2 regions of the Micromonospora sp. NPDC000089 genome follow, and region 2 is predicted to be linked to the other one. Evidence: riboswitches for the same ligand, from Rfam matches in the RefSeq annotation. Region 2 holds a riboswitch; the other holds the start of a gene.
The links. Region 2 has a riboswitch for cyclic di-AMP ahead of ACFY3U_RS07425 (NlpC/P60 family protein). Riboswitches for the same ligand answer to the same signal wherever they lie in the genome.
Positions count from the first base shown of each region.

Region 1: linked by a shared signal. The riboswitch ahead of ACFY3U_RS17720 (transglycosylase family protein) and the one ahead of ACFY3U_RS07425 (NlpC/P60 family protein) in region 2 are both predicted to bind cyclic di-AMP.

Region 1 is NZ_JBIAZT010000009.1:13,653-20,669, reverse strand. It holds gene ACFY3U_RS17740 (dihydrodipicolinate synthase family protein) at 1-771, shown strand, start outside; gene ACFY3U_RS17735 (class I SAM-dependent DNA methyltransferase) at 783-1,448, shown strand; gene htpG (molecular chaperone HtpG) at 1,514-3,415, shown strand; gene ACFY3U_RS17725 (hypothetical protein) at 3,503-4,258, shown strand; cyclic di-AMP (ydaO/yuaA leader) riboswitch at 4,400-4,572, shown strand; gene ACFY3U_RS17720 (transglycosylase family protein) at 4,572-5,294, shown strand; gene nhaA (Na+/H+ antiporter NhaA) at 5,604-6,932, shown strand; gene ACFY3U_RS17710 (ABC transporter ATP-binding protein) at 6,997-7,017, opposite strand, start outside.
Region 2 is NZ_JBIAZT010000003.1:177,726-184,742, reverse strand. It holds gene ACFY3U_RS07455 (MerR family transcriptional regulator) at 1-137, opposite strand, end outside; gene ACFY3U_RS07450 (hypothetical protein) at 490-1,611, opposite strand; tRNA gene ACFY3U_RS07445 (tRNA-Gly) at 2,275-2,348, opposite strand; gene ACFY3U_RS07440 (zinc metalloprotease) at 2,581-3,591, shown strand; gene ACFY3U_RS07435 (pyridoxamine 5'-phosphate oxidase family protein) at 3,677-4,237, opposite strand; gene dcd (dCTP deaminase) at 4,316-4,894, shown strand; gene ACFY3U_RS07425 (NlpC/P60 family protein) at 4,953-5,993, opposite strand; cyclic di-AMP (ydaO/yuaA leader) riboswitch at 6,007-6,143, opposite strand; gene ACFY3U_RS07420 (NlpC/P60 family protein) at 6,308-7,017, opposite strand, start outside.

The DNA.
Region 1 (7,017 bases), on a different contig from region 2:
GCGCTCGGCACCACCGGCGAGCCGTCCACGCTCACCGCCGACGAGCGCCGCCGGGTGGCCGAGGTGGTCGCCACGGTGTGCCGGGAGCGGGCGGCGCCGCTGCTGGTCGGCGCGGACACCGCCGACGCGCTGCACGCCCTCGCCGGCCGGCCGGAGGTGACCGCGGCGCTCTGCCTGGTGCCGCCGTTCGTCCGGCCCGGCGAGGAGGGGGTGCTCGCCCACCTGACCCGGCTGGCCCAGCTCAGCCTCGTGCCCCTGGTGGCGTACCACGTGCCGTACCGGACCGGGCAGCCGCTCGCGGCCGGCGCGCTGCGCCGGCTGGCCGCGATCCCCGGCGTGATCGGGGTGAAGTACGCGACCGGAGCGGTCGACCCGGAGCTGGTCGCCCTGCTCGCCGACCCGCCGGCCGGCTTCGCGGTGCTCGGCGGCGACGACGTGGTCGTCTCGCCGGTGCTCGCGCTCGGCGGGCACGGCGCGATCGTGGCCTCGGCGCACCTGGCCACCGGGCCGTTCGCCCGGCTGGTCAGCCACTGGCGGGACGGCGACGCCGCCCGGGGCCGGCCGCTCGGGCACCGGCTGTCGGCGCTGTCCGCGGCGCTGTTCGCGGAGCCCAACCCCACCGTGGTCAAGGCGGTCCTGCACGCCCGCGGCCGGATCCCCACCCCGGCGGTACGGCTGCCGCTGCTCGCCGCCGACCCGGCGTCCACCCGGGCCGCGCTGGACGCGCTGACGGCCGTCGACGGGGCCACCGCCGAACCGTCCGGTCGGTAGGGTTCCCACCCGTGACCGACTTCCTCGCCGACACTCGCGCCGCGTACGACACCATGGCCGCCGAGTACGTGCGCCGGTTCGGTGGCGAGCTCACCAGCCGGGCCTGGGACCGGGCGATCCTCGCCGGCTTCGCCGAGACGGTGCTGACCGCCGGCGGCGGCCCGGTGCTCGATGTCGGCTGTGGCCCCGGCCGGATCGCCGGCCACCTGCGGGACCTCGGCCTGGACGTGGCCGGCCTGGACCTCTCCCCGGGCATGCTCACGCAGGCCCGCGCCGCGTACCCGGACCTGCGGTTCACCGAGGGCTCCATGCTCGACCTGGACGTCCCCGACGGCACGCTCGCCGGGCTGGTCGCCTGGTACTCGGTGATCCACGTCCCCGACGAGCTGCTGCCCCGGGTGTTCGCCGGCTTCCGCCGGGTGCTCGCCCCCGGCGGGCACCTGCTGCTGGCCTTCCAGGTCGGGGACGAGCCGGTGCACCGCACCGACGCCTGGGGCGAGCCGGTCTCGCTGGTCTTCCACCGCCGCCGCCCCGAGCGGGTCGCCGAGCTGCTGACCGCCGCCGGACTGGAGCCGCGCACGGTCACCTGGCGGGCGCCGGAGGAGCTGGCCGGCCGGCTCGAACCCACCCCGCAGGCGTACCTGACGGCCCGCCGGCCGGCCGACGACCGGGTGTGACGCCCCGGCCACGGGGCCTCGTATCCTGTCCCGCGGAATCGTCACGTACGCATGAGGAGGTCGGTGTGAGCGGTCGGACCGAGACATTGGAGTTCCAGGCGGAGACCCGTCAGCTGCTGCGGCTGATGGTGCACTCCATCTACTCGCACAAGGACGTCTTCCTCCGCGAGCTGATCTCCAACGCCTCCGACGCGCTGGACAAGCTGCGGCTGGAGTCGCTGGTCGACAAGGAGCTGGACGCCGACACCACGGACCTGCACATCGAGCTGGACGTCGACCCCGAGGCGCGCACGCTCACCGTGCGGGACAACGGCATCGGCATGTCCCGCGAGGACGTGGTCTCGCTGATCGGCACCATCGCCCGCTCCGGCACCGCCGAGCTGCTGCGCCGGCTCAAGGAGTCGAAGGAGGCGGCCAGCCAGGACCTGATCGGCCAGTTCGGCGTGGGCTTCTACTCGACGTTCATGGTGGCCGACCGGGTCACCCTGCTGACCCGCCGCGCCGGCCAGGCCGAGGGCACCCGCTGGGAGTCCACCGGCGAGGGCACCTACGTGATCGAGACCGTCGACGACGCCCCGCAGGGCACCGCGGTCACCGTGCACCTGAAGCCCGCCGACGACGAGGACAACCTCTTCGACTACACCGACCGGGCGAAGATCCGCGAGATCGTCAAGCGGTACTCCGACTTCATCGCCTGGCCGATCCGGACCACCGTCCCGGGCGCGGACGGCGCCGAGCCGACGGTCGAGACGCTCAACTCGATGAAGGCGCTCTGGGCCCGGCCCCGCGACGAGGTGGCGCAGGAGGAGTACCGCGACTTCTACCGGCACGTCGCGCACGACTGGACCGACCCGCTGGAGACCATCCACATGCGGGGCGAGGGCGTCTTCGAGTACGAGGCGCTGCTGTTCATCCCGTCGCACGCCCCCTTCGACCTCTACCAGGCCGACGGCCGACGCGGCGTGCAGCTCTACGTCAAGCGCGTCTTCGTGATGGACGACTGCGCCGCCCTGATGCCGAACTACCTGCGCTTCGTCAAGGGCGTGGTGGACGCGCACGACCTGTCGCTGAACATCTCCCGGGAGATCCTCCAGCAGGACCGGCAGATCCAGGTGGTCCGCCGCCGGCTGGTCCGCAAGGTGCTGACCACGGTCAAGGAGCTGCGCGCCACCGACGCCGAGCGGTACCGCACCTTCTGGTCGGAGTTCGGCCGGGTGCTCAAGGAGGGCCTGCTGGAGGACCCGGACAACACCGCGGCCATCCTCGACGTCGTCGCCGTGGCGTCCACTCAGGACGCGGACGAGCTGACCAGCCTCGCCGACTACGTGACCCGGATGAAGGACGGGCAGACCGAGATCTACTACGCCACCGGCGAGACCCGGGCCACCCTGGAGAACTCCCCGCACCTGGAGGCGTTCCGGGCCAAGGGGTACGAGGTGCTGCTGCTCACCGACCCGGTCGACGAGGTCTGGGTGGAGCGGGTCGGTGAGTTCGACGGCCGTCCGCTGCGGTCGATCGCCAAGGGCCAGGTCGACCTGGACACCGAGCAGGAGCGCACCGAGGCCGAGGCGGAGCGGGAGCAGCGCACCCAGGAGTACGCCGGTCTGCTCGCCTTCCTCCGCGAGGCGCTCGCCGACACCGTCCGGGAGGTCCGGCTGTCGTCCCGGCTGACCACCTCGCCGGCCTGCATCGTGGGTGACGCGCACGACCTCACCCCGACGCTGGAGAAGATGTACCGCGCGATGGGCCAGGAGCTCCCGCCGGTCAAGCGGATCCTCGAGCTGAACCCGACGCACCCGCTGGTAACCGGGCTGCGCGACGCGCAGCAGCGCGGCGACGACGCCCCGGCGATGACCGAGACCGCCGAGCTGCTGTACGGCATGGCGCTGCTCGCCGAGGGCGGCGACCTGCCCGACCCCGCTCGGTTCGCCCGGGTGCTCGCCGACCGTCTCGCCCGGACACTCTGACCGCGCGCCGCGGGGCCCCGGCCGGATGACGGGGTCCCGCGGCCGTGCGGGGCGGTGCGACCGGCGTACGACCGGCAGAATGCGGTCATGCGGGGGAGTGCGGCACGGCGGGCGATCGTCGGTGCGCTGTTGGCGTCGGGGCTGTTGCTGTCCGGATGTGCGGTCCATGAGGCGGCGCCGGGCGACGCGGAGCGGTTGGCCCGGCAGCAGGCACGCGACCGGCTGGACGAGCTGACCGCCGCTATCGACCGGGACCGTCCGTGGCAGGCCGACGAGTTCGGCCGGCTCGTCGCGGGGCGGGACCAGGTCGAGCTGGTGGCGCTCGACGGCACCACCCGGGGTGCGGGCGACGGCGTGTCCCTGGTGGTGCGCACGCACGGCGAGGCGACCACGAAAACCTGGGACGGCGCCGACGACGGCCACGCCGAGGTCGCGCTCTGTCATCGGCTCCGCTACCGGAGCGACGCCGTCGATCCGGTGACCGAGGTGGAGTGTCCGGCCGGCGCCCCGGTCACCCCGCGCCCCGCGGCCACCCTGCCGGCCGGCGTCGACGAGCGGCTGCGCCGCGAGCTGCCGACCGGTTCCGCCGCCACCGAGGCGTCGGTGGGCGCCCTGCTCGACCGGATGCGATTGGACCCCCGGGTACGCCGGGACGTGGCCACGCTCGACGGCCACATCGGCCTCGCCCTGCGCGCCGACCGGCGCGGCTCCTGCCTGCTGGCCAGAGTGGTGGGTGACCGGGTCGAGGTGTGGCGGCCGAGCGCCGTGCAGCTCCAACCGGGAGAGTTGAGCTGCTCGGCGGAGACGGCCGCGAGCGGTCAGGGGCAGCGTTCTCCGCATTGAGGCGGGCATTCTCCGCTCCTGTGGACGGTCCGCAACTCGGGGCGTCCGGTCGTCGCCTGACCGGGTGAAGAACTTCACAAGAGGTGGGCAAAGTGCAGAAACGGCTCCTAACGTCGATCCGGTCCGCCATCGCGGACACCACGGTCGGTAACGCCTAATCCATGCCGCCGGCCGCTGGACCTTGTCCCATGGGCATGGAGCGGGGGACCCAACGTTCCTCGGTGCACGTCACCTCGGGGTGAAGCCGCCAGTGGCGGCCGGGCTCCTCGGCCCGAACCCGACAGCTCACCTCGTCGGCGTGGAGGGATCACAGATGGCAACTCGATACATCGCCCGTCACCGACGGGTCAGCTCGCGCCGCGTCGCCGTCGGTACGCTCGCCGTCGGCGCGGCCACCGGGGTCGCCGCGGTGCTCGCGCCGGCCGCTCCGGCGAGCGCCGCCAGCGTCAACTGGGACGCGATCGCCCAGTGCGAGTCCGGCGGAAACTGGCACATCAACACCGGCAACGGCTTCTACGGCGGCCTGCAGTTCACCTCGGGCACCTGGGCCGGCTACGGCGGCAAGAAGTACGCCGCCCGCGCCGACCTGGCCAGCCGGGGCGAGCAGATCGCGATCGCCGAGAAGGTGCTCGACGGTCAGGGCATCGGCGCCTGGCCGGTGTGTGGCAAGAAGGGTGGCTCGACCAAGAGCTACTCGTCCGGCTCGGAGAAGTCCGCGCAGAAGTCCGAGCGTTCGGAGAAGTCGGAGCGCTCGCAGAAGTCGGAGCGGGCGCAGCGGTCGGAGCGGACGCACAGGTCCGAGCGGTCCGCGCGCACGGAGAAGGCCGAGCGCGTTTCCACGAAGTCGAGCCGAAGCGAGCGGCCCGCCGCCCCGGCGGCCAGCGGCGACTACCTGGTCCGCACCGGCGACACCCTGTCGGAGATCGCCGACGCGAAGAACGTCGCGGGCGGCTGGCAGGCGCTGTACGAGCGCAACAAGCGCATCGTCGGCGCCGACCCGGGCCTGATCTTCCCGGGTCAGCGGCTCAGCGTCTGACGCACCACACCCTCTCCCCGAGGGCCGCACCACCCTCTCCCCGAGGGCGCACCACGGCGACGCCCGGCCGGTCCACCGGCCGGGCGTCGCCCCGTCGGAGGGGCCGCCAGAATCCGGCAGGTGGCGGCGGGTCGGTGAGCGCCGGGGAGGGTTCCGCCGGGCCGGCGCGGGGTACTGCGGGACCAGGGGCAGGCCGTCGGTCGTACGAAGGTCGATGTGGTCGGCGTGACGGCGGATAGGGTTGGCCCTGGTGTGCCGGGAAGTCTGGTCGGCGATGGATGACGCGACCCCTGCCGACGAGGAGTTTCCGTGACCGACGCCGACCGGCGCCGTACCAGCCTGTTCGCCCGCCGCTCCTGGGGCGAGACCAGCCGCATCTCCGCCATCCTGCGCAAGGAGACCGTCGGCGGGGCGCTGCTGCTGGCCGGGGCGCTGCTCGCCCTTATCTGGTCGAATTCCCCCTGGTCCGGCGGTTACCAGTCGGTACGGGACCTGCGGGTGGGCCCCTCGGCGCTGCACCTGGACCTCACCCTGGCGACCTGGGCCGCCGACGGCCTGCTGGCGATCTTCTTCTTCGTCGCCGGGCTGGAGCTCAAGCGGGAGTTCGTCGCCGGGGACCTGCGCGATCCGCGTCGCGCGGCGGTGCCGGTGGCGGCCGCGATCGGCGGGGTGGTCGTACCGGCGGTGCTGTTCACCCTGATCGCGGCCGGCGCCGGCGGCGGGGCCGCGCGGGGGTGGGCGATCCCGACCGCCACCGACATCGCCTTCGCGCTGGCCGTGCTGGCGGTGATCGGGCGGTTCCTGCCCTCGGCGCTGCGGACCTTCCTGCTCACCCTGGCCGTGGTAGACGACCTGCTGGCCATCATGATCATCGCCGCCTTCTACACCTCCAGCCTGTCGGTCGGGCCACTGGTCGGCGCGCTGGTGCCACTGGCGATCTTCGGCTGGCTGGTGCAGCGGCGGGTCCGCTCGTGGTGGCTGCTGCTGCCGCTGGCCGGGGTCACCTGGGCGCTGGTGCACGCCTCCGGGGTGCACGCCACCGTGGCCGGCGTCCTGCTGGCGTTCACCGTGCCGGTGATCCGCAGCGAGGCCGCCGGCGGGCCGGACGCCGGCCCGGGCCTGGCCGAGCACTTCGAGCACCGGTTCCGGCCGCTCTCGGCCGGGGTCGCGGTGCCGGTCTTCGCCTTCCTGTCCGCCGGGGTGACCGTCGGTGGCCTGGCCGGGCTCGCCACCGCGCTGACCGACCGGGTGGCGCTGGGCATCCTGGTCGGCCTGATCGTCGGCAAGCCGGTCGGCATCCTGCTCGCCACCTGGCTGGTCTCCCGGTTCACCCGGGCTGACCTGGACGAGGGCCTGAACTGGCTGGACGTGCTCGGGCTGGCGTTGCTCGGCGGCATCGGGTTCACCGTCTCGCTGCTGATCGGCGAGTTGGCCTTCGGGCTGGGCAGCGCGCGCGACGACCACGTCAAGGTGGCGGTGCTGGCCGGTTCGCTGCTGTCCGCGCTGCTGGCCACCGTCGTGCTGCGGGCCCGGACCCGGGTGTACCGGCGGGTCTGCGAGGCCGAGTCGGTCGACCTGAACCAGGACGGCGTCCCCGACGTCTACGAGACGCCCCCCGGCCAGTCCGCCGACCGCTGAACAAGGGGTTCGGGCGGCGCGCCAGGCCAGCGTGCGGGCGGCGGGCCAGGTCGGGCGTGAGCCGTCAGGGCGGGGGCGGCGCGGC
Region 2 (7,017 bases):
TCCGGCGCGTAGTAGCGGTAGCCGGAGTGCGGGTCCACGGCGGCCGGCGGCAGCAGCCCGCAGTCGTCGTAGATCCGCAGCGCCTTGGCGGTCAGTCCGGCCGCGCGGGCGAACGCCCCGATGGTCAGCAACCGCACAGTGCTCTCCTCCGCGCGCCGGCCCCGGTGGCCGGCACGGACCACGCTGGGCCTTACCGCAGGGGCCGGGTCAAGGCATGACGGCTGCCGGATTCATCGGCGTCCGGCGACTGCGCCGGTACCCGGCGCGGGTGCGGCGCTCCGCAGGCGGCCTTGCTCGCGGCCCGGCCAACGTGGAACGTGTGGGCGGGTCGGCCCAGGAAAACCCCGGTGAAAAACAGTATGACCCAGAGTCATGTTTATGACTCTGGGTCATACCACCTTCAGATCGCCTGTTTCGCGGGCCCGACCGGCCCGATCCTGGACCGTCGAGGGACCCTGACCGGGGCTCGCGTCTGGGGCGGGGACCGCCTCAGCCGGTCACCCCGGGAACGGTCTGCCAGCCCTGGTATCCGTTGCTGAACTTCAAGTCCGGATCCGTCGCGCTGATCCTCTCCACCGAGAGCGTACGCAACTGCTGCGTCAGAGCGGACGACTGAATCCAACTCGTCTGATAGAGGTGCACCTCTCCGCCGGGCACCGTGACAGCCGTGGGACCCTCGCTGAACAAGTCGGAGAAGACACCTTGCCCGGGCACCTGCTTGAAACTGGTACGCCACTGGGCACTATAGAGGCTCTGGGGCGCGTTGGCCGCCTGGTAGTACATCTTGGGACTGAGTTCGTCGGTCAACGCGAAAACGGCCAACGTATTGTCGCCCGTCACCGCAAGAGCCGGGGTGGATCCGAAGGCAACCAGTCCCTCAAGGGCTTTCCAGCTCGGGTTCTCCCTGCCCACGAAGGACCCCACGTAAACTTTCCGGTCACTGCCCACGACCGCGAAGGCAGGAGCGCCCTTGAACTCCACGATAGCTGGGGTCGCTGAGTCGGGGGACATCGACGGCGTGCTCAATTCGGTCCAACCGCTCCACACGCCGGTGAGAGTGTTCAGATTCTGCCAGAGCACCTTACCGTCCTCGGCGGTGACGACGACGTACAGCTTTCCGGCCTTGCTCAGCATCACCCGCGGGCTGAAGGCCTCGAAGTTCATCGGAATCTGGACCCAGCCGTTGTTGAAGAACGGGGTGTTCCAATCCCAGCGACCCACCTGCATCCACAGACGCCCGGCAGAGTTGCCGCAGTCGTCGGTGACCACCACATAAGCCTGGAACAGGTCCCCGGCGACACCCGGTTTGGGTGTACAACCCAGAAAGCCGCCAGGAATCTCCTGCCAGTCCGACGTCCAGCTGGGCGTGCTGCCTCCCCCGCCGAAGGTGTACGCGTACCTCCGATTCACCGGGTTCTCGACCGTGCGGCCCGCCACCACCAGATCACTGCCGAACGCCAGAGCCGTAGCACCCACACTGGCGACGTGGTTGATGGTTCCGCTCGTCGCGGTCGTATCAATCGGCGCGGCGGGAGCCGCGGCGGGGAGAGTCACCAGTGAACCGAGCAGGCCGGTAAGAACGAAGGCGGACGCTACGCGGCCGCGTCGCATTCCTACTCGTACCCGGGCACCGACAGAAGCGGAGCGCCCCAGAAGCTGAGAGGCTTTCAATGTCTCGTCACCTGATCCTTTACTGCCCGTCCTAGCGGGCGAAACGGTAGGGGCCAGCCCCTCGGCCGCCACACGGTCCATGACGAACGACGGCAGGGAACGCCCAAGAGCCCAGATTTCACCTCGGCCGATCCTTGAACCGTCAACGCGGCGAGGCCGACAGGTGCCGGGGCTTGTCGACGGCCCGGCGTGGCCGGACTCGATGCGCGGTGGAAGACCGGTTCGCGCCGCGAGTCGCCAGCCCTGCCACGGGGAAGAGGGCTCATCAGCGACCGTGGTCCATTCTTCGCTCAAGGGGCGATCACCCGTGCAGTACGGCGCGCACAGCGAGCTCGGTTCCAGGGATGCGACGCGAATCTGGCCGGGTCGAGGCCATCCGTGGGCGGGCGTCGGAGCCGGGCCGGCTCGGTGCGAGATGACGCCGAGGCTGACCAGCGGCGGCCGCGAACGGTGTGGAAACCGACTCTGGCAGGAATCCGGACGAGGTGGCCGCGAGGGCACCGGCAAGGTGAAGAAGGCGGGGCGAAGGAAGGGCGCGGTTGCGGACCGCGGAAGGTCGAAGGCCCTGCCGAGGACTCTCGTCCTGGGCAGGGCCTTCGCGCGTGGAGCGGGTGACGGGAATCGAACCCGCACTGTCAGCTTGGGAAGCTGATGTTCTGCCATTGAACTACACCCGCAGGCGGCACCACTGTACCTGAGGTGACCACCCCCGCGCACGCAGGCACCCCGGCCGCCGACCCAGGGCGCAAGGTCATCGATGGATCACCGACCGTCACCAGCCGCGGGAAAAGTTTCCTGCCGGCAACATAGGGCCGTTCTCAAATCCGTCGATCGGTTGTAACGTCTGCCGCACGTTCCCGAACCCGGTGCGACACACCCCCTGTCGTGCCGGAAGAAAGAGGTGGGCCCATGGGACTCCGTCCCAACCTGCTGACCCGGCGTACCGCCGGTGTCGCGTCGACGACCCTCGCGCTGCTGCTCAGCACGGCCGCGGTCGGCGCCGTTCCCGCTGCTTCGGTCTCCGCCGCGCCCGCCGGGGCGCCCTCCTGCGGGTCGGCCGACGCCCCGTCGACCCATGCGGACGCCCGGGTCAAGAAGGGTGCCGTCGCCAAGCACGAACCCAACGAGCTGACCGCCGCCCAGGTCCGTGAGCGGGAGGCCGACCTGGCCTCGGTGCTGGGCCAGCGGCGGTCCGGCGTGCCGTCCAGCTTCCGCGCCGGCGCCGGCTCGGGCAGCACGCTGGCCAGCGTGACCGTCCCGGTCGTGGTGCACGTGATCCAGCGGGACTCCACCCGGGCCGGCGGCAACATCCCGGACTCGCTGGTCACCTCGCAGATCGACGTGCTCAACAAGGCCTACAGCGGTGCCACCGGCGGCGCCCCGACCGCGTTCAGCTTCCAGCTGCAGAAGGTCCACCACGTGACCAACGCGGCCTGGTACCCGATCGTGCAGGGCTCGAGCGCCGAGCGGAGCATGAAGTCCTCGCTGCGCGAGGGCGGCAAGAACACGCTCAACCTCTACCTCGGTGAGCTGAGCGACGGCCTGCTGGGCTGGGCGACCTTCCCGAAGCGCAGCCTGGACAGCATGGACGGCGTGGTCGCGCTGAACGAGTCGCTGCCGGGTGGCACCGCCACCAACTACAACCAGGGCGACACCGGCACCCACGAGATCGGCCACTGGCTGAACCTCTACCACACCTTCCAGGGCGGCTGCTCCGGCTCGGGCGACAGCGTCGGCGACACGCCGGCCGAGGCGTCGCCGGCGTACCAGTGCCCGACCGGGCGGGACACCTGCACCGCGACCGGCAAGGACCCGATCACCAACTTCATGGACTACACCTACGACTCGTGCATGTACCAGTTCACCCCTGGTCAGGCGAGCCGCATGATCACCGCATGGAACGCCTACCGCGCGGCCTGATCGCTCGAACGAACACCGGTGCCGGCCCCGTCTTCGCGACGGGGCCGGCACCGGCGTTTCTCGGGCCGCTTGCCGACGGCCGAGCTCAGGCGGCGGTGCGCCGGGTGTCGAAACCGTGCCGGCCGCGCCGGGACGGGCGTTGATCGGGCACGCCGACGCTTCCGGCGCGGTGCGTCGGGGAGTGTGGGTCGAGCCAGACCTGGACGGCTGGCCTGCCCCCCTCGGGGCTCCACGCCCCACCGTTCCCACGTCGGGTGAGCATCGCGGCCTCGACGTCGAACTCGAAGAGCCGCCAGTCGACCTGCGGCGCCGCGCGACCGATCTCGGCCACCCGGGCCACCCGGGCGGGGTCGACCACCAGCCGGGCACGACCGGCGACGTACGCCTCGTCGTCGCTCTCCTCCGGCGGGAAGGAGTGCAACGCGTAGCGCCCGTCGCGTTCGAGGTCGCGCCGCTTGGGCGAGTCGACGACGAAGCAGAACATCCCCTCGTCGGTGATCAGCGGACAGACCGGGTGCACCCGGGGCCCACCGTCGGCGCGGACGGTGGCCAGGTAACCGAAGCCGGGACCGTACTGCTGGAGGAGAAGGCGGATCCCGTCGGCGAGGCGGGGCTCGTCGGCGGCGAATGCGGACCAGGAAGCCATGCCGACATTCTATCGAACTGGTGTACGAACGCGCAGTCCGACACGCAGGTCAGCCGGCCCGCTCGATATGGTGTGCCGATGCTGCTCTCCGACCGGGACCTGGTCACCGAGATCGAGGCGGGAACGCTCGCCCTGGAGCCGTTCGAGCCGACCCTGGTGCAACCGTCCAGCATCGACGTACGCCTCGACCGGCTCTTCCGGGTGTTCAACAACCACCTCTACACGCACATCGACCCGGCGCAGCAGCAGGACGACCTGACCTCGGTCGTCGAGGTGCCCGAGGGCGAGCCGTTCGTGCTGCACCCGGGCGAGTTCGTGCTCGCCTCCACGTTGGAGGTGATCTCCCTCGGTGACCAGCTCGCCGGCCGGCTGGAGGGCAAGTCCAGCCTGGGCCGGCTGGGGCTGCTCACCCACTCGACCGCCGGCTTCATCGACCCCGGCTTCTCCGGGCACGTGACGCTGGAGCTGTCGAACGTGGCGAACCTGCCGATCACCCTCTGGCCGGGCATGAAGATCGGGCAGCTCTGCATCTTCCGGCTCTCGTCGCCGGCCGAGCACCCGTACGGCTCCGCCGTCTACGGGTCGCGCTACCAGGGGCAGCGCGGGCCGACGCCGAGCCGCTCCTGGCAGAACTGGCGCACCTGGCCGACCCGCTGACCGCGGGCCGCCGAGGGGCCGGCGCCCCCGCTGGTACGGCGGACGCCGGCCACCGCCGTCAGCCCGGTCGGCCGTAGCTGTTGACCTGGCCGTCGTCCACCCGCTTCATGGTGATCGGCTTGCCGGCCTGGGACGCGTGCACCACCCAGCCCCCGCCGACGTACATGCCGACGTGGTGGATGTCGCTGTAGTAGAAGACCAGGTCACCCGGGCGCAGGTCGGTCCGGCTCACCCGGGCGGTCACCGCCCGTTGCGCCCGGGCGTTGTGCGGCATGGAGACGCCCGCCTTCGCCCAGGCGGCCATGGTCAGGCCGGAGCAGTCGAAGTTGTCCGGCCCGGCGGCGCCCCAGACGTAGATCTTGCCGATCTGGGCACAGGCGAACTTCACCGCCACGCCGGCCGGGCCACCCGGATAGCCGGCCGGGCACGGGGCCGGCCGCAGCGGGCCGCCGCCGCCGTTGCCGTACACCGACAGCCGCAGCTTCTGCAGCTTGGCGATCTCGGCGTTGATCTGGTTCTTCTTCGCCGCCTGCTGCGCGTCGGTGCGGGCCAACTGGGCGACCATCTCGTCCAGCGGCGCCTTCTTGGCGACCAGCTCGTCGCGCAGCTCGACCACCGTGCGCACCTCGCGCTGCTGCCGGGACGCGAACCGGTCCAGCAGCTCCAGCTCGCCGACCAGCTCGCTCGGCGAGCGGCTACCCAGCAGGGCGTTGACCGTGGAGACCTGCTCGCCCTTGTACGCCTCCGCGGCCAGCCCGCCGACCTGGTTCATCGCCAGGTCGACCTTCAGCTGCAGGGGCTCGATCTGCCGGGCCAGCGCGGCGGCCTGCCGGCGCTTCACGGCCAGGTCCTGGCGGGTCGCGTTGTGCTGCTCGATGAGCGGCTCGAGGCGGTTCCAGTCCTGGTCGATCTGGTTCTCGATCTCGGCGACCGACGGCTGGGCGTGCGCCGCGGTGGCGCCGCCGGTCAGGACGACGGCGGCCCCGGCCAGCGCGGCCAGCGCGACGGTGCAGCGGGACCAGCGGGAACGCGGCGCAGCCGGGCGCCGGCCGACGAGTGTCGACCGGAGCGACGGTCGCCGCGGGGCATGGTGTGCCACCGGGCTTCGGTGCTCCTTCTTCCGCGACCGCCTACCGGGTTAGCTGACGGGTTCGGGCGGGAAGGGAGCGCCCTACCGCAGTGGCTGCGGATTCACCCCGGCGTACCTGGGTCCCCGGCTCGCCCGGAGGCGACTCGGCGGTGCCGGCCGTTACCGCCCGGGATGGACGGACCTCATGGCGGCCGACGAAGGACCAGAGTAGAGACGACCGTTATCGATCCGCAACCCGCCCTGCCGTGACGCTCCGTACTGATGGTTCTCAGATGGCGAAAGGGCCCCGGCTCTCGCCGGGGCCCACGCCATTGCCAGACGGGTCAGCTGACCCGGCGGAAGCCCGCGACGGGCATGTAGTCGATGTTGGTGACCTGAACCGGCTTACCGGTCCGCGGCGCGTGCACCATCTTGCCGTCGCCCAGGTAGAGGCCGACATGGTGCAGGTCGCTGAAGAAGAAGACCAGGTCGCCGGGGCGCGCCTCCGAGCGGGACACCGACTTGCCTTCGCCCCACTGCGCACCGGTGAAGTGGGTGAGGTAGATCCCCGCCGCCTTGTACGCGAACTGGGTCAGCCCGGAGCAGTCGAACGAGCTCGGCCCGGTGGCGCCCCACACGTACGGGTCACCGACCTGCGCGCAGGCCGTCCGGATGGCGGTACGCGCCGCGCTGCTCACCACGCCGTTGACCGTCGGGCAGCCGTCCACCTTGACGGTGGTCTTCGGCATCGCCGCCTGCAGCCGCTTGATCTCGGCGTTGATCTGCGTCTTCTTGGTCGCCAGCAGCTTCTCCTGGGCGGCCTGGTCGGCGATCAGCGCGTCGAGCTTCTGCTTCTCGCCGTCGTACTTGCGGCGGACCGCCAGCACGCCCTCGACGTCCTTGTGCTCCTTGGCGGCGAGGCGGTCCAGCATGGTCAGCTGCTCGGTGAGGGTGCTCGGCTTGGCGCTCACCAGCAGCGCGCCCAGCTCCTGCGAGGGGCCGGTCATGTAGTAGCGGGACGCCAGGTCGCCGACCCGGCTCATCGCCAGCTCGC